Regions from separate parts of the Pediococcus inopinatus genome, predicted to be linked through region 2. Evidence: predicted binding sites of a transcription regulator. Region 2 holds the regulator's gene; the other holds the start of a gene.
What was found. The regulator HrcA, encoded in region 2, represses chaperone genes, less so after heat shock. The targets are predictions, from matches to a motif close to TTAGCACTCNNNNNNNNNGAGTGCTAA.

Region 1: the regulator HrcA is predicted to act here: its motif matches at 6,576-6,602, upstream of PI20285_RS02995 (ATP-dependent Clp protease ATP-binding subunit).

Annotation. Positions count from the first base shown of each region.
Region 1 is NZ_CP019981.1:583,626-595,832, reverse strand. Features, by position in the region: rRNA gene PI20285_RS03030 (16S ribosomal RNA) at 1-260, opposite strand, end outside; gene PI20285_RS03025 (lysylphosphatidylglycerol synthase transmembrane domain-containing protein) at 689-1,735, opposite strand; gene PI20285_RS03020 (glycosyltransferase family 4 protein) at 1,739-2,746, opposite strand; gene PI20285_RS03015 (glycosyltransferase family 4 protein) at 2,771-3,946, opposite strand; gene ptsP (phosphoenolpyruvate--protein phosphotransferase) at 4,165-5,886, opposite strand; gene PI20285_RS03005 (phosphocarrier protein HPr) at 5,886-6,152, opposite strand; gene PI20285_RS03000 (hypothetical protein) at 6,316-6,513, opposite strand; gene PI20285_RS02995 (ATP-dependent Clp protease ATP-binding subunit) at 6,763-9,000, shown strand; gene PI20285_RS02990 (LTA synthase family protein) at 9,102-11,261, opposite strand; gene PI20285_RS02985 (peptide chain release factor 3) at 11,472-12,207, opposite strand, start outside.
Region 2 is NZ_CP019981.1:892,605-904,811, reverse strand. Features, by position in the region: gene PI20285_RS04580 (PolC-type DNA polymerase III) at 1-1,886, shown strand, start outside; gene rimP (ribosome maturation factor RimP) at 2,010-2,483, shown strand; gene nusA (transcription termination factor NusA) at 2,499-3,593, shown strand; gene rnpM (RNase P modulator RnpM) at 3,621-3,917, shown strand; gene PI20285_RS04560 (L7Ae/L30e/S12e/Gadd45 family ribosomal protein) at 3,910-4,224, shown strand; gene infB (translation initiation factor IF-2) at 4,229-6,853, shown strand; gene rbfA (30S ribosome-binding factor RbfA) at 6,864-7,217, shown strand; gene truB (tRNA pseudouridine(55) synthase TruB) at 7,328-8,245, shown strand; gene ribF (riboflavin biosynthesis protein RibF) at 8,256-9,203, shown strand; gene hrcA (heat-inducible transcriptional repressor HrcA) at 9,301-10,350, shown strand; gene grpE (nucleotide exchange factor GrpE) at 10,365-10,961, shown strand; gene dnaK (molecular chaperone DnaK) at 10,988-12,207, shown strand, end outside.

The DNA of each region.
Region 1 (12,207 bases), 310 kb from region 2:
GAAGTGATAGCCGAAGCCATCTTTTAAAAGAAAACCATGCGGTTTACTTTATTATGCGGTATTAGCATCTGTTTCCAGGTGTTATCCCCCACTTCTGGGCAGGTTACCCACGTGTTACTCACCCGTTCGCCACTCACTTTATAGTTAAAATCATCTTCGATGCAAGCATCTCTAAATCATTCAACGAAAGTGCGTCCGACTTGCATGTATTAGGCACGCCGCCAGCGTTCATCCTGAGCCAAGATCAAACTCTCATATTATACTTGAGTTTTTACAAGCTCATTTGTTGTTTCATTGTTTAAAACGAATTGACTTCGCAAATGTTTGCTTCAAAATTTTCATTTGAAGACCCTACACATTTTACTTTGTCGAAACTTTGTTCAGTTTTCAAAGGTCTACTAAGTCACTGTTGGAAGCGCTAAACGCCTCAACGCAACTATTTAACTTTATCATCAGTTTTTACAAAAGTCAACAACCAAATTCAACTTTTTAAAAAACATTTGAAACGGTGGTTCGAAAGATAATTCTCTCAAAAACGACCTTAAATAGCATATCAAGAATTCCGTTCTTGGTCAAGAGCAAACTTCTAGTTTCATCCAAGTGGTATCTTCAAAGCACCGTCAATCCTGAAAATATTTAAAGAAACTTTTTTTGAAACAAACAAAAAAGCGACAACTTTTAATAGTCATCACTTTAAAAATCGCTCTTTATTTCTTTTAATTTTCCGATCTATTCTATCAGGTTTTGTAACTAAAGCGAACATTCCGGCAAATATTCCGAAATAATATGTTAACAATCGCCAAAGTAACATGGCCAATACTAATTTGCTGTTACTGTGAATAAAACTGGAGAATAACACATCAAAACTATACTCTGCACCACCTGATCCTCCCGGAATTGGAAAAATCGAAATGACCATAACGATTAAAACATGTAATGAGGTTACCATAATAATGTTTATACCAGTATATCCCAAGGACAGCATAATATAGTATGGCACAAGGTAATAAAATAATAACTGAAAGAAAGTCATGACAAAAACTTTAATCAAAAGTTTCCATTGTGTTTTTATTCGCACACTCTCTTTGTAAAAGGTATCTACTTTCTCATCCAACGCTTGTTTCCATCGATCATAGCGCTCTGCTTTAACAAACCAACCAATTGGAATTAAAATCCAACTAATCAACTTTTTCGTAAAGCCGTGCCAATACATGATCAGTAGCAAGCCAATAATAACTGTAAAATGAATGACAAATCCAAAAACAACAAACAAAGAAAGATAGCTCATTTTTTCGGTCAGATATTGAAAACCGATCAACAAACTAAACATGAAATTAATCACAATCATCGCTTGGAAAACAACAAATTTCATTAATAGTACGGAACTTGCTCTGCCTGCCTCAACACCACTTTGCATTAAAGCTATCAATTGTGCCGGCTGTCCACCTGAAGAAAATGGCGTTATTCCGTTAAAAAGTTGTTCAATCAATGGAATCCTGATTGCATCCCTAAACGAGAAATGGTCTCCATTGCTAGTCACAAACATCCTAGTAATGATGGCCTCAATCCCAAAATACAGTAACATACATATCACAGCAACAATTAGCCATTGCCAATGAATGTGTAAAATATCATGGCCTAGATTATGTAGATTCACATTACGCAGCGAAAATCCAAAAATGGCAATTCCGAGCGCAAGCATTATACCTAGAACAACCTTATTTCTTCTTGACATAAATTAGCCCTCTCTTGCCTGCTGCAAATAAAAGCCATGCCAAATGTTTGCTAAATGATCTTCTGAATATTGTTCAGAAGCTTGGTTAGCTTTTTCGTGTAAGTTTTGTAGTGCTTCTGGATGCGTCGTCAGATAACTAATTTGGGTTTGCATTTCCCCTACATCCTTTGCAGAAGCATAGTAGTCTTTGATAATGGCCTGATATAGATCAAGGTCCCGCAATAGTACTGGCGTGCCACAACTAAAAGCTTCCAATACAGACATTGGAAATAGTTCATTATAGGAAGGGAGCAAAAATAGATTTGCCACGTTATAGTAATTAACCAATTCACTGCGGTCAATAATCCCTGTAAATTTAAGATTAGCCGGTGGATTGTCCACAACCTTCTTGAGTTCTGCATATCCATCAGTCATTCTTCCAAACGAAAAGCCCCCTGCCCAAATAAATTGGATTTGTGGATTTTGCCCGGCAAGCTTAATAAAGTCTTTGACGCCTTTACGCTCTTGAACTTGACCAATCCCTAAAATTACAAATTTATCCTTATCAAGGTTCATTTGTTTACGCAATGCCAGTTTTTTATCTTGGTCCATCTCATAGAATTCACTTTTATGGACAAAATTTGGAATATAACTAATTTTTTCTTCAGGAATTCCATAAGCTGTTAATTTAGGAATAAAAGTCGGATTGACCACAACAATATGATCCATCCGTTTATAAAACGCAATAATATATTTATAAAAGATCCCTCGAAATGGTTGAGGAATTTTTAGACTGCCATCAATAGTTTCAGGCAAAAAATGGACGTAACCAATTTTTCGACCTCTTCCTGGCATAAAAGTTGATAAATAAAACTGTGGATCAATCGTATGATAGTGACTTATTTCAGACCGACTAAACTTATTAATCTGCACTTGAAAATCTTCTGGAAAATGCGTCTTTAGTAGAGAAATCAGTTCTTCATAGGCACTACCAACCCCTTGGCCTTTTACTTTAGTTGCCGAAGAAAACATATTAATTCGCAAATCTATCCCCCCTTAATCTGAAAAATCCGAACTTTCCTCCCGATCCGCATACAAAACTAACGAATCTTTGTAAAACTCAACAACCTGCTTACCAAAATGGTCCGCAGAAATTTCATACAGCTTTCTTTCCCGAGGTTCTGGATCTTCAAAACTTGCAGGATGGTTCAAATAATTTTCAGCAAAATGAACAAATTGCTCTTCTGTTTCAAACGTAACCCCCAGTGAGGGATCATCCAGCAAACTATCAGTATATGGACCAGTTTTTACAACTATTTTAAGTCCGGCCGCCATTGCCTCTATATAAGTCAATCCTTGTGATTCAGACTCAGATGCCGAAACAAATAAATCTGCCATTTGATAGAAACGATAGACAATATCGTTATCAATCTCGCCCATGAATTTAACATGATCTGCAACTCCCGCGTCCTGTGCTTGTTGTTCAAGCGTTTCACGAGCGGGGCCATCTCCAACGATTAATAACAAGCTATCTGGCACAACCTCTAATATCTTCGGATAAGTTTTAATAACTTCTTGAATATTTTTTTCATATGCTAAACGACTTAAAGAAAGCAGAATTTTGGTGTTTTTAGTGAAACCATATTTTGCCCGCCAATCAACATCCTCATGCTGAGCGTAATGGTTAACGTTCACGCCTGTTGGAATAATCCGAATCGGTGATTTTACGCCATAACCATTAAGTGTTCTAATCACTCGCTCACTTGGCGCAACCACCCCCATCAGATGATAACAGAAGGCCCGCATTGCTTGTTTAACGTGATATGGCCGCAACAAATGACCATTCGCCACGTAATGCAAATAATCCTCGTACATCGTATGATACGTATGCACACAAGGAATATTCAAATTCTTCGCAACAAATTTACCAATCCAGCCTAAAGAGAACTCGGTTTGCGTATGCACAATATCTAAATTCAATTCTTTTGCTACCTGATAGGCTTTAAATAACCCACTTACAGCAATTCTGCGGTCAGTGAAAGAAACAAAGGGAACACTTGTAAAACGGAAAATATTTCTTTCATATACATTCTTATCAACTTTAGGATCCGTAGTAGTAAAAATATACACTTGATGGCCTTGCTTTTCGAGTTGCTCACGCAAAGTCTTAATCGACGTTGCAACTCCGCTTACCTGCGGGTAATACGTGTCCGTAAAAATTCCGATATTCACAAGTATCCTCCTCAAAACGTAAACTTAATTAAGTTCAATTATATTGGTTTCATGCGTGTTATGCAAATAACACTAGCTTTTGGTTCCGCTAATAATTTAAAACCATTCTTCATCTTGTTAAGGTATCTCTGAGTCACTTTACTAAACGGCTTTAGTATAGCAAAAAATCTCTCAGGATATGTATCATCCTAAGAGATTTTAAGTAAAATTAATTTCAGTTATTTAACTGCATCATTAACGAGTTTGATAACATCGTCGTTAGTTTCTGCTTCAGTAACTGCTTTATCGGCTAACTTCTTCATTTCTTTGGTGTCTAAGCGTTTCATCAATGAACGAGTCTTCAAAACTGAAGTTGCACTCATTGAGAATTCATCCAAACCAAGACCCATTAAAATTGGAACAGCTGTTTGATCTCCAGCCATTTCACCACACATACCAGTCCATTTACCTTCTGCATGAGAAGCATCAATTGTACGTTTGATTAAACGTAACAATGATGGATTATATGGTTGATATAGGTATGAAACTTTTTCGTTACCACGATCAGCAGCAAATGAATACTGAATCAAATCGTTGGTACCAATACTGAAGAAGTCAACATACTTAGCTAACTTATCTGCAATAATTGCAGCAGCTGGGATTTCCATCATCATACCAACTTGGATTTCATCACCGATCTTAGTACCAGCTTTAACCATCTTTTGTTTTTCATCTTCAAAGATAGCTTTAGCTTTCTTAAATTCAGCAACGGTTGCGATCATTGGGAACATGATAGCAAGCTTTCCGTATGCAGAAGCCCGCAATAATGCGCGTAACTGGGTACGGAACAAGTCCGTACGATCAAGACTGATCCGAATTGCTCGGTAGCCCAAGAATGGGTTCATTTCTTCTGGAAGTGGCAAGTATGGTAACTGCTTGTCTCCACCAATATCCATTGTCCGAACAACAACTTGTTTGCCCTTCATGCCTTCAACAACGGCTTTGTATGCCTTAAACTGATCATCTTCACTTGGAAGCTCACTGGCATCCATGTATAAGAATTCAGAACGGAACAAGCCGACTGCTTCAGCACCATTATCGACAACTCCCTTAATATCATCTGGAGTACCAATATTAGCTGCTAAATCAAAGTGAACGCCATCTTTTGACAAAGTCTTTTCGTCACGAAGTTTGTCCCATTCAGCTTTTTGTGCCAAGAATCCTTTTTGCATAAGTTCATACTTAGAAACTTGGTCAGCATCAGGTTCAACAATTGCGATACCGTGAATTCCGTCAATAACGACATTTTCTCCGGATTTAATTTCTGTTGTAGCTTTTTCACTACCAACAACTGCAGGAATCTCAAGTGTTCGAGACATAATTGCTGAATGTGAAGTTCTTCCACCAATATCAGTAATAAAGCCTTTGACATACTTGCGATCCAATTGTGCAGTATCACTTGGAGTCAAATCGTGCGCTACAATAACCACTTCAGAGTTAATCAGGGCTGGATTTGGCAATTCAACACCTAATAAATGACTCATTACACGTTTTGTGACGTCACGGATATCTCCGGCACGTTCTTGCATGTATTGGTTATCAGTCATAGCTTCAAATGTTTCAATAAAACCATCTGTTACATCTTTTAATGCTTGTTCTGCATTTACAGAATCGTTCTTGATCTTATCTTCAATATTCCCAATTAATTCAGGATCGGAGAGAATCGTAATATGTGCTTCAAAAACCTCGGCTTCATCCTCTCCAAGATTCTCGGAAGCCTTACTTTTAATTAACTCTAATTCTGATTTAGATGCGTCCAAAGCGGCACTAAGTCGTTTGATTTCAGCATCTGGATCATCAATTGTTTTCTTATCAAATGACAGATCAGGGTCGACAAGCATGTATGCTTTCGCAATTGCAACACCATCACTGGCAGCAATTCCCTTCAATTCTTTTGTCATTAGTCAGAAAGTCCTTCCTTTTTCATTGTATCTGCGAGTGCTTCAATTGCTTCTTTTTCGTCGTCGCCATCGGCAGAAACTGTTACATCAGCATTCTGACCAACACCTAATGACATTACACCCATAATAGACTTCAAATTAACTGATTTGTCTTTGTAAGTTAACTTAACGTCTGCGTTAAATTTGCTAGCTGCCTGTACTAATAAAGTAGCTGGACGAGCATGAATACCTGTTTCTGCAATAATATGAAAGTCGCGTGTTTCCATTATAAATCGATCTCCTTTAATATATATATAATTTGGTAAGGGCTTTCTTTTAATAGTAAAAAATAAATAACCATTTATTCTACTAACAAATAATCAGCCTTTCCCATTGATTTTAGCAATTTCTCTAAATTATTACAAGCCCTTTCACGAAATTAAAAGAAAATTAAGATTTACCGTTTTCATCACTTTCAAAATGGTAAACCACTTTTCCGTTTCTCTGAGCTTGACCAATAATTCTTTTTCGTTGCTCATACTTCATATAAATAGGTTGAAAATCGGGAAACTCATCCGATTCAACTATTAATTCCTTGATGCTTCCCTGACGCAGCTGCTCTAATAAATTTGAAAAGTCGCGTGCCATTTAATCACCTACCCTTTTTTGGATAATTTTAGTTTAGTTGATTTCATAAAAAAGTTCAAACATTGGCACTCTAATTACGAAAGTGCTAATATAACTTTGTGACCATTGCATTGGCTGATTATCCGATTCTAGCAGGCTAAATTTTAGAAAACAAATTGCTTGCACAAATTAGTATGCGAGGTATAATGTGTTCATGGTCAAAGTTGGTCAAACTTTTTAAGCTTTGATTTTTCGAAAGGAGACGGCAAGATGCTTTGTCAAAATTGTCATAAAAATGAAGCAACGATTCATCTGCACGTTAATGTGAACGGACAACAGCGTCAGATTGATCTTTGTCAAAATTGCTATCAACTTCTAAAACAACAAGAAGGCAATAATTTTGGAAATGGAGGTGCTACGAATATGGCACAAGACCCATTTGGATTTGGAAATCTAGACGACATTTTCCGTGCTATGCAAAATGGTAATGTTGAAAATGCGCAAAACTTTAGTCAACAGGTTCCCCCTACTCAACCTAGTGGCCCCACTGATAATAATGGTGGTCGCCAAAATGGCCAAGGTGGTCTGTTAGCTCAGTACGGCTTAAATCTGACTGATCTAGCAAAACAAGGGAAAATTGATCCTGTTATTGGACGCGATACAGAAATTTCAAGGGTTATTGAAATACTGAACCGTCGTACCAAAAACAATCCAGTTTTAATTGGTGAAGCCGGTGTTGGTAAAACAGCAGTTGTTGAAGGCCTAGCTGAAAAGATTGTGGCTGGTGATGTTCCTCAAAAATTAATTAACAAACAAATTATTCGTTTAGACGTTGTTTCACTTGTTCAAGGAACTGGAATTAGAGGACAGTTTGAACAACGAATGCAACAACTTATGAAAGAAGTTCAAAAAAATAAGGACGCCATCGTCTTTATTGATGAAATTCATGAAATTGTTGGTGCTGGTAACGCTGAAGGTGGCATGGACGCAGGTAACGTTTTGAAACCCGCTCTTGCCCGTGGCGATTTCCAACTTGTTGGTGCAACAACTTTAAATGAATACCGTGATATTGAAAAAGATGCTGCTCTTGCCCGTCGTTTGCAACCTGTTCAAGTCGACGAACCTAGTGTGGAAGCATCCATCAAGATTTTAAAGGGTATTCAAAAGAAATACGAAGATTATCACCATGTTCACTACACAGATAAAGCAATTGAGGCGGCAGCCAAATTGTCAAAACGCTACATTCAGGATCGTTTCTTACCTGATAAGGCAATCGACCTGCTTGATGAAACAGGTTCTAAGAAAAATTTGACAATTAATACGGTTGATCCAAATACTATTCAGCAAAAAATTGATAATGCCGAAAAATACAAGCAAGATGCAACTAAAGCTGAAGATTATGAAAAAGCCGCTTATTATCGTGACCAAATCAATAAATTAGAAAAAACCAAGTCTGGTGCAGCTAACCAAAACGAAATTCCTACTGTAACCGATAAAGATATGGAACAAATTATTGAAGAAAAAACTAGTATCCCGGTTGGTGAACTCCAAAAACGGGAACAAGAGCAGCTTCAAAACCTTGGTAAAGATTTGAACTCCAAAGTTATTGGTCAAAGCGAAGCCGTGAACAAAATTGCTCGAGCAATTCGGCGAAATCGAATTGGGCTAAATGGCACTGGCCGACCAATTGGGTCTTTCTTATTCGTTGGTCCTACCGGAGTTGGTAAAACTGAATTAGCTAAACAATTAGCTAATGAGCTCTTTGGCTCTGAGGATTCAATGATCCGCTTTGACATGAGTGAGTACATGGAACCACATTCAATTTCTAAATTGATTGGTTCCCCTCCTGGCTATGTTGGCTACGAAGAGGCTGGTCAGTTGACCGAACAGGTTCGTCGTCACCCATACAGCTTGATCTTACTTGATGAAGTTGAAAAAGCTCATCCAGATGTCATGCATATGTTCCTTCAAATCCTTGATGATGGTCGTTTGACCGATTCACAAGGTCGCACCGTCAGTTTTAAAGACACGATTATTATCATGACTTCCAACGCCGGAACTGGTGATGTTGAAGCTGATGTCGGATTCGGTGCTGCAGCCAAGGGTGAAACGCATTCCGTTTTGAACAAGTTAGGTAATTACTTCAAACCCGAATTTTTAAACCGGTTTGATGACATTGTCGAATTCAATTCACTCACTAAGGAAAACTTAATGAAAATTGTTGACTTAATGATTGGTGATGTCAATAAAATGTTGGCCGTTCAAGGCTTACACGTGCATGTGACAGAACCAGTTGAAGAGAAGCTAGTCGAATTAGGTTACAATCCAAAAATGGGTGCTCGTCCTTTGCGACGTGTCATTCAAGAGCAAATTGAAGATCGCATTGCGGATTACTATCTTGATCATGCGGATGCAAAAAATCTTGTGGCAAAAATTGCCGATGGTGAGATTACCTTATCCACTGAAGATCTCGCTCCCGCAAAAAAAGCATCATCTTCTAAATCTTAATAGTTAAGTTTTAAAAACCAAGTCCCTGGTGACTTGGTTTTTTTGTATCTAAAAAGGAGCCCATATCTGGTTTTATAACCAATGATATAGGCTCCTTTAATTTACTTTGATGAAGATGACGATGAAGCTGATGAACTCGAGCTAGAGCCTGAACTGGAACTGCTGCTGCTATCATCACTACTGCTACTTGAACTTTCACTCTTTAATTCGGGTGCATCAGTTTTGTAGAGATCCTCCGTTGACTTTCCGTCATTTTCTTTTAATAGACTGGTTGGTGTCTTCGTCTGTGCTTCGCTCAATTCTTTCAATGCCGCCGATTTTTTATAATTAAAATCTGATTTGTCGACCTTTTTAAACCAGCTTTGTTTTGAGAATCGGAGTAAATCACCGTTAATAACGGAATCGGATAACGATAATTCCTGATTGACATACTTTTGAATTTTAGCGACTTCTTTTTTCTCAGTATCCGTTTCATCTGTAATCTGTTGTCCCGTCTTAGTCAGATACAGATCGCCCCCATACTTAGTGTACTTCGGCGAAACAAAGTCTCCATCCCTAAAGGAAACAATTTGATTACGATCCTTTGAAAGGAGATCTTGACCAAACTGAATGGCCCCAGAAACATTAATTCCCATCAGGTTTTCTAACGTTGGCATAACATCAATCTCACCACCATAGGTATGATTGATGCCACCCTTTAGTCCATCCATGTGAATCATGAAAGGCACTTTCTGGAACATAGCTAAATTGTAATTATCAATTTGTTTTAGGCCTAAAATTTTCGCAATAGCTGCTTTATGGTTATTTGAAATTCCGTAATGATCACCATAGAGAACTAGCATGCTCTTCTTGTCCAATCCGGATTTCTTCAGATAACTTAAGAGTTCACCAATTGATTGGTCCAAATAATGTGCGGTTTGCACATAAGGATCAACCGTTGGATCGCCGGTATCCCAAGCCTTTATAGAAGCATCTTTCTTGGCAATCAAGTAAGGATAATGGTTTGAAACAGTGATGAGCTTGGCATAAAACGGTTGAGGTAACTGCTGAATATACTTAACAGTATCTTTCAAGAAGAGTTTATCCTTCATCCCGTAACCACTGACATATCCAGGTTTGATCTTGTAATATTCCTTACTAAAGAAATATTGGTAACCAAAAGACTTATAGGCATTATCACGATTCCAGAAACTTGGAACATCCCCATGGAATGAAGCCGTCGAGTAGCCATTTTGATCTAAAATGGCTGGCATACTCTGGAACGTATTGCTTGTCCCATCCATAACCATTGCTGATCCTTCTGCTAAACCAAATAGTGAGTTTTCCAGCATCATTTCAGCATCGGCCGTTTTCCCCTGGCCGACTTGATTAAAGAAATTATCAAAACTAAGCGTATCGTCTTCGTGATATAACTTATTTAAGTTCGGCGTAATTTCTTGGCCATCCCACTTTTTATCAATCACAAATTGTTGCAAACTTTCCAAATGAATGACAAAGACATTTTTCCCCTTTGCGACGCCTTTGTACTGGATGTTAGACGAAATGTGATTATCTTTTAAGAATTTTTGAACCGGCTTCAATTGATTGTTAGAAGCTTTCGATTTCTGTTCACTATTTTGATACGTCTTAATCGCATCATACGCTGTGTAGGTTTGGAGGCCTAAATACTTAACGATGTAATTATTATCAAAAGTTCGCGTTAAAAGCCCGGAACGATTGCTATATGCCATCCCCAAGTTTACGCCAAACACCCCAACAGATAAGATGGTGGTGGCTACTGCGTATCGAAATTTAAATGGTGTGGTATCAATTTTAATGAATCGAATCAGTAACAATAGAATCAAAAAGGCAACATCTATGAACACCAAAAAATCAGTGCCACGCATGATTCCCATTAAACTTTTCCCGAGGTTATCTGAAGTGGCACCAGATCCCTTAATCAGATTAAAAGTAATGAAATCTGAAAATTCCCGATAGTACAAAATGTTAGAAAATAACCAAGTCGACAAAATTGCGTCAACTAAAATCATCCACCAATAAGCCCATCGACCTCGAAAATATAACCCAATCCCGAACAGCAACAGCGCCGTCGCAATTGGTGAAATCGCTAAAATTAATTCTTGCATATTGCCTTTGACACCCAAACTGAATTTAGTTTGGTAAGCCATGTAGGATTTAATGCAAAATAGAATAACGGCGAACAAGAAAAATCCAAACCGTGTATTTAATCCACGGCGAATTTTATGCCACGCTTGACTCATAGTTGACCCTCCATTGCACATTCACAATTTTAAATTTAAACGCTAAATAGCATTCATAAACTAAATAAGTATAACTGAAAATCCGTTTTTTTAATAGTCTTATCCCGGGTATCCTTAGAGATTTTAAGGAACTTTAACCATTGTTAGTTAAATAAAAAAGGACAATCTCAACTAAAAAATTGAGTTTGTCCCCCCCCTGTTTACGTAATTTTATAGCTTGGCTGTTAATTTAACTTCCGGATATTTGCCTTTAAACCAGCGTTCTGCGAATTCATTTTCAAATAAGAACAGTGGCTTGTCAGCACGATCCTTCACCAATAAGTTTCGTGAAGATGACATCTTTTCATCTAATTGATCAGACTCAATCCAGCGCGCAATCTTTTTACCCATTGGCTCCATCACGACTTCAGAATGATATTCATTTAACATCCGGAATTGGAAGACTTCGAATTGAAGTTGGCCAACCGCACCTAAAATATAATCACCCGTATTGTAATTTGTGTACAGCTGAACTGCTCCTTCTTGCACCAGTTGTTGAATTCCTTTATGGAATGATTTTTGTTGCATCACATTTTTAGCAGCAACGTGCACAAATAGTTCTGGCGTAAATTGAGGAAGCTTTTCAAACTGAACATCATGCTTCCCGGCATAAATGGTATCACCAATCTGGAAATTTCCCGTATCATATAAGCCAACGATATCACCGGCCACCGCCTTTTCAACCGTATGCCGGGAGTCCGCCATAAATTGGGTGGAGTTTGACAAACGAAGAACTTTTCCCGTTCGCTGCAACGTCACATCCATTCCGCGGTCAAACTCACCCGAACAAATTCGTACAAAGGCAATGCGATCCCGGTGGTTAGGATTCATATTAGCCTGAATCTTAAAGATAAATCCAGAAAACTCTGAATCATTTGGTTTAATAACTTCACCAGCGCGATCTTCG
Region 2 (12,207 bases):
ATAAGCTTTATACGCCTAAAATGCCCGGGGCTGAAGATCAAATCGAAAAGCTTACTATGGATAAAGCGCATGAGTTATACGGAGACCCGTTACCACAGTTGGTTAAAGAGCGTTTGGATAAAGAATTAAAAAGTATTATCGGAAATGGTTTTTCTGTTATTTATTTAATTGCCCAACGACTTGTTCATAAAAGTAATAAAGATGGGTATTTAGTTGGTTCACGAGGGTCCGTCGGCTCAAGTTTGGTAGCGACAATGTCTGGAATTACTGAAGTAAATCCATTACCACCGCATTATCGCTGTCCAAATTGCCAATACACCAAGTTTTATACCAAAGGAGAATATGGTTCTGGATTTGATTTACCTGATGAAGTTTGCCCAAATTGCCAAACACCTTTAGTTGGTGACGGCCAGGATATTCCCTTTGAAACATTCTTAGGTTTTAAGGGAGACAAAGTTCCTGATATTGATTTGAATTTCTCAGGCGATTATCAACCAATTGCCCATAATTATATGCAGGTTTTATTTGGAAAGAAGAACGTTTTTAGAGCTGGAACAATTGGAACGGTGGCTGATAAAACGGCTTATGGGTATGTTAAGGCATACGAGCGTGATACCGAACAAACCTTCCGAAACGCTGAAATTGATCGACTTTCGAGCGGTGCCACTGGTGTTAAACGAACAACCGGGCAACATCCTGCCGGAATTCTAATCGTGCCAGACTATATGGATATTTATGATTTCACACCCATCCAGTATCCTGCTGATGATCAGTCGGCAGCTTGGGAAACAACTCATTTTGACTTCCATTCAATTCATGACAACATTTTGAAGATGGATATTTTGGGACATGATGATCCGACCATGATTCGTGCTTTACAAGATCTTTCTGGGATTGATCCAAAAACAATTCCAACTGATGATCCTGGAGTAATGAAATTATTTACTGGTCCAGAAATTCTGGGAGTTACAGCCGAACAAATTCAATCAAAAACAGGAACCTTTGGTGTGCCTGAATTTGGGACGAGATTTGTGCGGGGCATGTTGGAGGAAACCCATCCCACAACTTATGCTGAATTGCTCCAAATTTCTGGTTTATCCCATGGGACGGATGTTTGGTTGGGCAATGCAGAAGAATTAATTAAAGCGGGGACTGTAACCCTGAAAGATGTCATTGGTTGTCGTGATAATATTATGACCGATTTAATTCATTACGGAATGGATTCACAAACTTCTTTTCAAATTATGGAAAGTGTTCGTCATGGACGAGGAATTCCTGATGGTGACGAAGATAAAATGCGTAACTCAAACGTGCCAGAATGGTACATTGATTCTTGTGGAAAGATTAAATATATGTTTCCACGAGCGCATGCTTCAGCCTATGTGTTAATGGCACTTAGAATTGCCTATTTCAAGGTCTATTTCCCAATTCTTTATTACAGTGCATACTTTAGTGTTCGTGCTGATGATTTTGACTTAGTTTCTATGTCACATGGCAAGGACGCGGTTAAAAAAGCAATGAAAGATATCAATGATAAAGGAATGGATGCTTCGACAAAAGAAAAAAATCTTTTGACGGTGTTGGAATTAGCCAATGAGATGATCGAACGTGGATTCACGTTTAAGATGGTTGATGTCAATAAATCTGATGCTTCCCAATGGTTAATCGATGGTAACTCTTTATTAGCACCTTTTAACGCTGTTCCAGGTTTAGGCTTAAACGTTGCTAAACAAATTGTTGCAGCTCGTGAAGATAAGCCGTTTCTTTCAAAAGAAGACCTTTCCAAACGTGGTAAAGTTTCGAAGACGTTAATTGACTTTATGACAGAGAATGGTGTTTTAGCTGATTTGCCTGATGAAAATCAATTATCTTTGTTCGACATGTAGCTAATTTGAACGGTGTCAAGGGATATGTTATAATTATTATTGAATCTAAGTGTAGCAAGTGAGTGAGCAGATAATGCTCACTCTTTTTCTTGAGAATATTTGAAATTTATTGGAGGTTTGAGTTTGGCAAGTGTTGTAGAAACTGTACAAAAAGAAGTGAAGCCCCTCATCGAATCACATCATTTTGATTTGGTGGATATTGAGTTTGTGAAGGAAGGAAAAAGCTGGTATCTTCGCGTTTATATTGATAAACCGGGTGGCGTTACAATTGAAGATTGCGCTGAGGCTAGCGATCAAATTAGTGAAAAATTAGATAGTTTGGATCCCGATCCGTTTCCGGAGGCTTATTTCTTAGAGGTTTCTTCTCCAGGCGCTGAACGGCCAATTAAGACCTCTGATGACTGGCAACGAGCAGTTGGCCAGTACATTCATATTTCTTTATATGCGCCAGTTGATGGTCAAAAAGTTTTTGAAGGAACACTTGATGACTATTCCGGTACTGATTTAACGCTGACGTATATGGCTAAAACTAGAAAAATCAGCAAACAATTTGATGTGAAACAAATTGGGTTTGCCCGTTTCGCTATCAAATTCTAAAAAGGAGAATCTAAAATGAGCAAAGAAATGGTTAGTGCCCTTAATACTTTGGAAGAGGAAAAGGGGATTAAAAAAGAAGTCGTTATTGAGGCTTTGGAGGCTGCATTAGTTTCTGCTTACAAACGGAATTATGACCAGGCTCAAAATGTGGAAGTAGACTTTGATGAAAAAAAAGGCGATATCCACGTGTACGCAGTTAAAGAAGTCGTTGAAGATGTTGAAGATAGTCAACAACAAGTAAGTTTAACTGATGCTTTGGCGATCAATAAAGATTATGAACTTGAAGATCACATTAAGTTTGAAGTGACCCCTAAAAACTTTGGCCGGATTGCTGCCCAAACAGCTAAACAAGTCATTTTACAGCGGGTTCGTGAAGCTGAACGCGAAATCGTTTATAATAAGTATAGTGAGTATGAAAACGAAATTGTGACTGGCGAAGTCGCTCGACGAGATAATCGCTTTGTCTATGTAGATCTAAACGGTGTTGAGGCTGTAATGTCTAAGGCAGACCAGATCCCAACCGAACGTTATGAACCACATGATCATATTAAGGTTTATGTGACAAAGGTTGAAAATAGTGGTAAAGGTGCTCAGGTTTTTGTCAGTCGGAGCACTCCAGATCTATTGAAACGATTATTCGAGCAAGAAGTTCCAGAAATCTTTGATGGAACTGTCGAAATTGTTTCGGTAGCACGTGAAGCTGGTGATCGTGCCAAAGTTGCTGTTCGATCTAACGACCCTGATATTGATGCGGTAGGTACTTGTGTTGGTCCTCGTGGACAGCGAGTCCAAACCATCGTTAATGAGCTAAACGGCGAGAATATGGACATTGTTGAATGGGAAGATGACGCTGCAAAATACATCTCAAACGCATTAAACCCCGCTGAAGTTTTGGATGTTTTGTTTGATGAAGAAAATGAGCGTGCATGCATGGTGATCGTTCCAGATTATCAGTTATCCTTAGCAATCGGTAAACGCGGCCAAAATGCTCGTTTAGCTGCCAAATTAACTGGTTATAAAATTGATATTAAATCAGAGACTGACGCCAGTGATTTGGTTGAAGAACCAGATGAAGAGGATACTACAGATTCAGAATCAGACGCTGAGTAAGCAGATTTAATTGGAGGCCCATTAGTTATGAAAAAAAGAAAAATTCCGCTACGCAAGGATATTGTAACGGGTGAAATGTTTCCAAAAAAGGAGCTTGTTCGGGTTGTAAAAAACAAGGAAGATGAAGTTTCTTTGGATCCAACTGGGAAAAAGCCTGGTCGTGGTGCTTACATTGGTTTAGACGTCAAAATTGCCGAACGTGCTAAGGCAGAACGAACTTTTGATAAAGCTTTTAAAATCAAGGTAGAAGATGATTTTTATGATGAATTGATTGCTTATGTTGATCATCAACAAGCCCGGAAAGAACTTTTTAAAGATGAATGATCAAGAACGCTTTTCTAACCTGCTTGGTTTAGCACGAAGAGCGGGAAAGTTGATTTCAGGTGAACAACAAGTGTTACAATCAATTCGAAGCCAAAAAGCTAAAATCGTGGTTGCTAGTACAGACTTAGGGGCTGCAACGCAAAAGAAAATTTCTGATAAATGCACCACATATGAAATCCCCTTAATTTCATTTATGGATCGCATTGAAATTAGCCAGGCAATTGGTCAAGCCAGAACAGTGGTGGCAATCGAAGATCATGGATTTGCCAAAGCACTATTAAAATTAAATATTGAAGAAGGAGCGTGAAGATATGGGGAAAAAACGCATATATGAAATAGCTAAGGAAATTAATGTTTCCAGTAAGGACATCATCTCTAAGGCTAAAGAAGATGGATTTGATGTTAAAAACCACATGTCCACACTGGATGAAGGCGAAGAACGTAAAATTCGCTCTTCATTTGTGAAAAATAACAGTAAACAAGAAGGTACAACTGCCAAAAAACCAACCATGTACAGATCAGCCAAAACTGGAAAAACAGTTGTAGAACGATCTGACAATAAAGATAATAAAGCTGGCTCGCATCAACAACCAGCACAAGCACACACATCTCAGACTGCCAAACCAGTTCGTCATGATCAGGCTCAATCACATAATCGCCCTGCAGCAAATGGGACGACAAATGTTAACCATTCACAAAACAAGAGTGGCAATACAGCCCGTCCTCAACAACATTCTGGACAAAATCAGACGAGAAGCAATTCACAAAATACGCAGAATCGTAGTTCACAGAATAGTCGTCCAAATCAATCTACTTCGACAAGCAATAGTGGTAATCGGACATCGAACTCTAATCGATCAAATACCAGTTCAAATCGATCAAGCTCAAACACGAACCACTCAAATACTAGTTCGAACAGAACAACGAATTCGACGCGTTCAAATTCGAACTACAATAAGCCTAGTTCTAATTCAAATCGCACTAGTTCAAATTCGAACCGTTCGACCGGCAATAGTAACAGTCAAGGCTCTTCTAACTCAAGAAATAATCGTGGTTCTAGCTTTGGCGGCCGTAATCGTTTCAATAATCGAAATCGATATACTAAAAAAGTTAAGAAGAATGGCCGTTTGCGTGAAGTGAACAACAAACCAGCGCCAGTCCGTAAGGATAAGCCATTACCAAGTGTATTTGAGTACAATGATGGCACTAACGTTGCAGAAATCGCTAAAAAAATTCATCGTGAACCAGCAGAAATTATCAAAAAATTATTTATGCTTGGTGTTATGGTGAACCAAAATCAAACGTTAGATAAAGATATTATTGAAATTCTAGCAGATGATTACGGAATTAAGGCTGAGGAAAAACAAGAGGTCAACGTTTCAGATATTGATAAGATGTTTGAAGAAGAAGAAACAAATACTGACCATCTTGTTAGCCGACCACCAGTTGTTACAATCATGGGACACGTTGATCATGGGAAAACAACTTTATTAGATAATCTTCGTCACAGTCACATTACTGCTGGTGAAGCTGGTGGAATTACCCAAGCAATTGGTGCTTATCAACTAAAACATGATGGTAAATTAATTACTTTCTTAGATACTCCAGGACATGCTGCGTTTACTGAAATGCGGGCACGTGGTGCTGATATTACTGATATTACAATTTTGGTAGTTGCTGCTGATGATGGTGTTATGCCACAGACAATCGAAGCAATTAATCATGCTAAGGCTGCAAATGTACCAATTATCGTGGCGGTTAATAAAATTGATAAACCAGGTGCTAATCCTAAACATGTTATGGAACAGTTAACAGAATATGGTTTGGTTTCTGAAGATTGGGGTGGTGATACCATCTTTGTAGAGATTTCTGCGAAGTTTGGTAAAAATATTGATGAATTACTTGATATGGTCATTCTCCAATCTGAAGTTATGGAACTAAAGGCCAACCCAGATCAAAATGGTGCTGGTTCAGTTATTGAAGCTAGCCTAGATCCTGGTAAGGGATCCATTGCTACCGTTCTTGTGCAACAAGGAACCGTGCGGATTGGTGATCCAATTGTCGTTGGAAATACATTTGGTAGAATTCGTACCATGACCAACGAATTAGGTCGTCGGGTTAAAGAAGCTACGCCATCAACTCCAGTTGAAATCACTGGGTTAAGTGATGTACCAGAAGCTGGGGATCGATTTGTGGTGTTTGACGATGAAAAATCTGCTCGTGCAGCTGGTGAGGAACGTGCTAAAGAAGCATTGATGGAAGAGCGTCGTGCAGACAACCATGTTACCTTAGATAACTTATTCGATTCTCTTAAAGAAGGAGAAATGAAGGAAGTCAACATCATCATTAAAGCTGACGTTCAAGGTTCTGTTGAAGCCCTTTCTGGTAGTTTGAAGAAAATTGACGTTAAAGGTGTTCGAGTTAACATCATTCATACTGCCGTTGGTGCCATTAACGAAAGTGATGTTGCTTTAGCCGAAGCCAGTGATGCCATTATTATTGGTTTCAATGTGCGCCCAACAAACCAAGCTAAACAGCTTGCAGATTCTTCGAGTGTTGATATTCGTTTACATCGAGTTATTTATAACGCTATTGATGAAGTTGAATCAGCAATGAAGGGAATGCTTGAACCAACCTATGTTGAACAGGTCACAGGTCAGGTTGAAGTTCGTCAGATCTATAAAGTTTCTCATGTTGGAACCGTTGTGGGTGGTTATGTTACAGAAGGCTTCATTCAAAAAGATAGCGGCGTTCGTTTGGTTCGTGATGGGGTCGTTATTTATGAAGGTAAATTAGCCAGTCTGAAACGTTTCAAAGATGATGCTAAACAGGTTAAACAGGGATTTGAGTTAGGTCTTACAATTGATGGCTATAACGATATCAAAGTTGACGATGTGATTGAGGCCTATATCATGAAAGAAGTTCCTGTAGAATAGGAGGTTCCAAATGGCAAGAATGTATCGTTCCGATCGCCTTGGGCAAGAGATAGAAAAAGAAATTAGTGATATTATGCGTAAACGAGTTCGTGATCCTCGTGTTCAGGGAATCACAATTACGGGTGTAAATGTCACTGGAGATTTGCAACAGGCCACCGTTTACTACAGTATTTTGTCAGATAAGGCTTCTGATGGACAAAAAGTTGCCCAAGGGCTTGAAAAAGCAAAAGGCTTAATCCGTAGTGAGCTTGGGTCCCGGTTATCGATTTATAAAACACCAGAGTTAATTTTTGAACGTGATGCATCTGTTCAATATGGTAGCCGAATCGATCAATTGATCAATAAACTTAATACAAAAGAATAGTTTTCTATTTATTACGCAAAAGAATGGTCAGAATTTTAATGACCATTCTTTTTTTATCGTCATTTATCCATCTATGATATAATTTAACAGGAAAAATAGGAGGCATTTACATGAATGGAATTGTTCCTTTGTACAAACCACGTGGTATGACAAGTTTTGATTGTGTATCCAAAATTCGTGGTATCTTACACCAAAAAAAAGTTGGACACAGTGGGACTCTAGATCCTAATGTAGATGGTGTTTTACCAATTTGCGTGGGGAAAGCCACTAAGGTTGTCCCTTATTTGATGGCTTCAGGAAAAGTTTATGAGGGATCCGTCACATTGGGATTTTCCACGACTACCGAGGATCTTGATGGGGATATCGTCGAACAACAAACAATAACCCAAGCTTTTTTAGATGGTGAAATTGATGAGGCAATGTTCAGTTTGACCGGCGAGATAACGCAAATTCCTCCCATGTATTCGGCTATAAAGATTAACGGAAAAAAATTATACGAATATGCTCGGGAAGGCATCGAAATAGACAGGCCGGCAAGAAAAGTAACGATTAAATCCTTTGAGCGGATCGGTGATCCCAAATTTGACCCTCAAAAAGGAACTCAAACTATTAATTTTAAAGTCCAATGCAGCAAAGGAACTTATGTACGGACCCTAGCAGTCGATTTGGGGAGAAAACTTGGTGTTCCAGCCGTTATGTCTCAATTAACGAGAACTCAAAGTGGGGGTTTTCAAATTGAAGATACGATTACTTTCTCAAAACTAGAAGAAGCGGTTGAAAATGGAACTATTGAAACTTTGTTAACACCGCTAGATCATGCTTTGGAAAAATATCCCCACTTTGCATTAAATGAAGACTTATGGACCAGAGTTCAAAATGGGGCAGTTTTAAAACGTAGCAATTTTGATCAACCAAAAGATGCGGAACCAGTGCTTGTCTTAACGCATGCAGATCGAGTTCAGGCTTTATATCAATATGATCAAGAAAGGGCAGCATATCGGCCATTAACTATGCTGCTAACGGAATAGGAGAATTTGTATGAAAATCATTTATTTACATCATCCGTATGACGTTAACCAAATTACGGATGATAAAGTCGTTATGGCAATGGGATTTTTCGGTGGTGTGCATCTAGGACATCAAGCTGTATTGAAACAGGCTCGAAAAGTAGCTGATCAACGGAAGTTACCTCTTGCAGCTATGACGTTTGATCACCACCCGTCTGTTGTGTTTCCAAAGCCAGAGTTAGACGGCACACTGTATTTAAGCTCGGTTAAGCGAAAGGCCGAATTAATGCAGAAATTTGGGGTAGATTTACTATATGTGGTGAGTTTTACATCTAAGCTGGCCAATTTGACCCCTCAGGATTTTGTCGACCAGTATATGGTTGACCTTTGCGCTCAGGTGATTGTGGCCGGCTTTGATTATACTTATGGCCCCCGCAAAATTGCCGATATGGCGCATTTATCAACGTATGCTAAAAACAGATTTGAAATTGTGACTGTTCCAGAATTTCTCTTAGACGGTGAAAAAGTGAGCTCAACGCGAATCAGAACAGATTTAAAACAAGGTGATGTAGATCACGCCAACCTATTTCTTGGGTACATCTACCAAACTAGTGGCTTAGTGGTTCATGGCGAAGCTCGTGGTCGCACATTAGGGTTTCCAACTGCTAATATCTTATCCGATCCTAAAGCTAGGATTCCTGGGATCGGGATTTACGCCGTCCGAATCAAAATCGGATCTAAATGGTATTTAGGCATGGCATCGGTTGGGCGCAACGTTACTTTTGGTGAACATCGTCCAATCACGTTAGAAATTAATATTTTTGATTTTGACCAGGAGATTTATGGAGAAATGGTTCGGGTTGATTGGTATCACTATGTTCGTGGTGAAATTAAATTTGACGGTGCAGAGGGATTAATCGATCAATTAAAGGCAGACGAAAAGAATATTCGGCAGTATTTTGCGAATTTGACTATATAATGCAAAAAAATGTTTGACTATTGTTGACTTTTAGAAAAACATTTGGTATCTTTAATAGTGTCTTAGCACTCCAATGTACTAAGTGCTAAAAGAGGTGATGGTTTTGCTGACAGATAGAGAGTTACTGATTTTAAAAGCAATCGTTCAAATATACACGGACGATGGGCAACCGGTTGGCTCAAAAGCATTGGTTAGTCAATTACCGATCCACGTTAGTTCGGCAACGATTCGAAACGAAATGGCAACATTAGAAGAAAAAGGTTTGCTTAAAAAGACACATTCTTCTTCTGGACGGGTGCCTTCAATTAAGGGGTACCGTTATTATGTGGATAATTTGTTGAAGCCTGATAAGGTTCAATCAAGTGATTTACGTCGCATTCGTTCTTCATTCAATCAACAGTTTCAAGAGATTGATGATATCGTAGCTGAATCTGCAGATATGCTTTCTAAATTGACTAGTTATACTGCTTTCACAGTGAAACCGGAGCTTAAGGATGCTAAGCTTGAAGGCTTTCGATTAGTTCCGCTTGGGAATCATCGGGTGATGGCGATCTTGGTTACTGATAATGGTGATGTTCAAAATCGCACGTTTAAGGTTCCTAGCAGCGTTAACCCAGAGGCGTTAGAATCTGTAATTCGAATTATTAATGATCAGCTAGTGGGATTAACATTAGGTGAGGTATTCAAACGACTGGAAACAGATATTCCGATGCAAATCGGAAAATATATAGAAACTCCAGATGGATTCTTAGATATCTTTGAAGATGTTTTGAAGAAATCGGCTACAGAACGTTTCTTTGTTGGTGGCCGTTTGAACCTTTTAGATTTTTCAAAGCAGCCTGATGTAAGTTCGCTTCGGTCGTTATATTCATTGATGGGACGGTCAACAGATCTCGCTGATGTATTAGGCGGATCACTTGATCAGAATATCCAGGTTCAAATTGGCAATGAAATTACCAATAATTTGTTGAAAAATTATAGTCTGATTACAGCCACATATGACGTTGATCAGCATGGTAAGGGTGTCATTGCGATCTTAGGCCCGACTAGTATGCCATATTCTAGAATGATTGGATTGGTTGGTGCGTTTCGAACAGAATTAGCGCAGCGATTAATAGATTATTACCACGATATTGATGATATTTGAGAGGTGTGAATGTAGTGTCTGAAGATAAAAAAGTTGAAGAAACTGAAAAAACGGCAGAGGAGACGAACGAAAAGTCTAAACCAGCCAAAGAAACAACAACTAAATCAGAAAAAAAAGCTAAAAAGCATGGCAAGTCAAATAAACAAATTGAAGAGTTACAAACGCAGATTAGTGAATTAACTGGTAAGGTTGATGCTATAACTGATCAATATATTCGTGCTAAGGCTGAAATTGCTAATATTCAAAAGCGCAACGAAAAAGAGCAGGCTAACCTAGTTAAATATGATGGTCAACATTTAGCCAAAGATATTCTTCCGGTTATTGATAACTTGGAACGAGCTTTATCCATTGAGGTTTCAGATGAGAGCGGTGTTCAGCTCAAAAAGGGAATCCAGATGGTGTATGATCATATGAGTAAGGCGCTTAAAGACAATAACGTAACTGAGATTGAGGCTGAGGGCCAATCCTTTGATCCTCAAATTCATCAAGCAGTCCAAACAGTGCCTGTTGAAGATGGTAAAGAAGCAGACCAGATTGTTAGTGTTTTACAAAAAGGTTATATGTTAAAAGACCGTGTTTTACGACCAGCAATGGTTGTCGTGGCACAATAAAAAATATATAAAGAGGGATAATAAAAATGGCAAGCAATAAAATTATTGGAATTGATTTAGGAACCACAAATTCTGCAGTTGCAGTGCTCGAAGGCGACAAGCCAAAGATTATTACAAACCCAGAAGGTAACCGTACTACACCTTCAGTGGTTGCATTTAAGAATGGTGAAACACAAGTTGGGGAAGTTGCAAAACGACAAGCAATTACAAATCCTGATACAATTGTTTCCATCAAACGTCATATTGGCGAAAGTGGCTACACCGTTTCAGCAAACGGTAAATCATACACACCTCAAGAAATTTCAGCAATGATTCTTGAATATTTAAAACATTATGCAGAAGACTATCTTGGTGACACAGTTGAAAAAGCTGTTATTACCGTTCCTGCATACTTTGACGATTCTCAACGTCAAGCTACTAAAGATGCTGGTAAGATTGCTGGATTAGATGTTGAACGAATTATTAACGAACCAACAGCTTCCGCGTTAGCTTATGGCCTAGACAAACAAGATAAAGATGAAAAAGTCTTAGTTTATGATCTTGGTGGAGGAACTTTTGATGTTTCGATTCTTGAATTAGGCGATGGTGTTTTCCAAGTTCTTTCTACTAATGGTGATACTCATCTTGGTGGTGATGATTTTGACCAAAAGATCATCGATTGGCTTGTTGCTGAGTTCAAGAAGGACAATGGTGTTGACCTTTCTCAAGATAAGATGGCCTTACAACGTTTGAAGGATGCAGCTGAAAAAGCTAAGAAAGATCTTTCTGGCGTAAATGAAGCTCAAATTAGCTTACCATTTATCTCTGCTGGGGCTAATGGTCCTTTACATTTGGAAAAGACCTTAACACGTGCACAATTTGATCAAATGACATCAGACCTTGTTGCACGCACTAAGACACCTGTAGATAATGCGTTACGTGATGCTGGCCTTTCAACCAGTGAAATTGATGAGGTTATCCTTAATGGTGGGTCAACTCGAATCCCTGCAGTTCAAGAAGCTGTTAAGAATTGGACAGGCAAAGAACCTAACCATTCAATTAACCCTGATGAAGCTGTTGCCATTGGTGCTGCAGTCCAAGGTGGTGTTTTGACTGGTGATGTTAAAGACGTCGTTTTGCTTGATGTCACACCACTTTCATTAGGAATTGAAACAATGGGTGGGGTCTTCACTAAGTTGATTGACCGCAATACAACCATTCCAACAAGTAAATCACAAGTATTCTCCACTGCTGCTGATAGTCAACC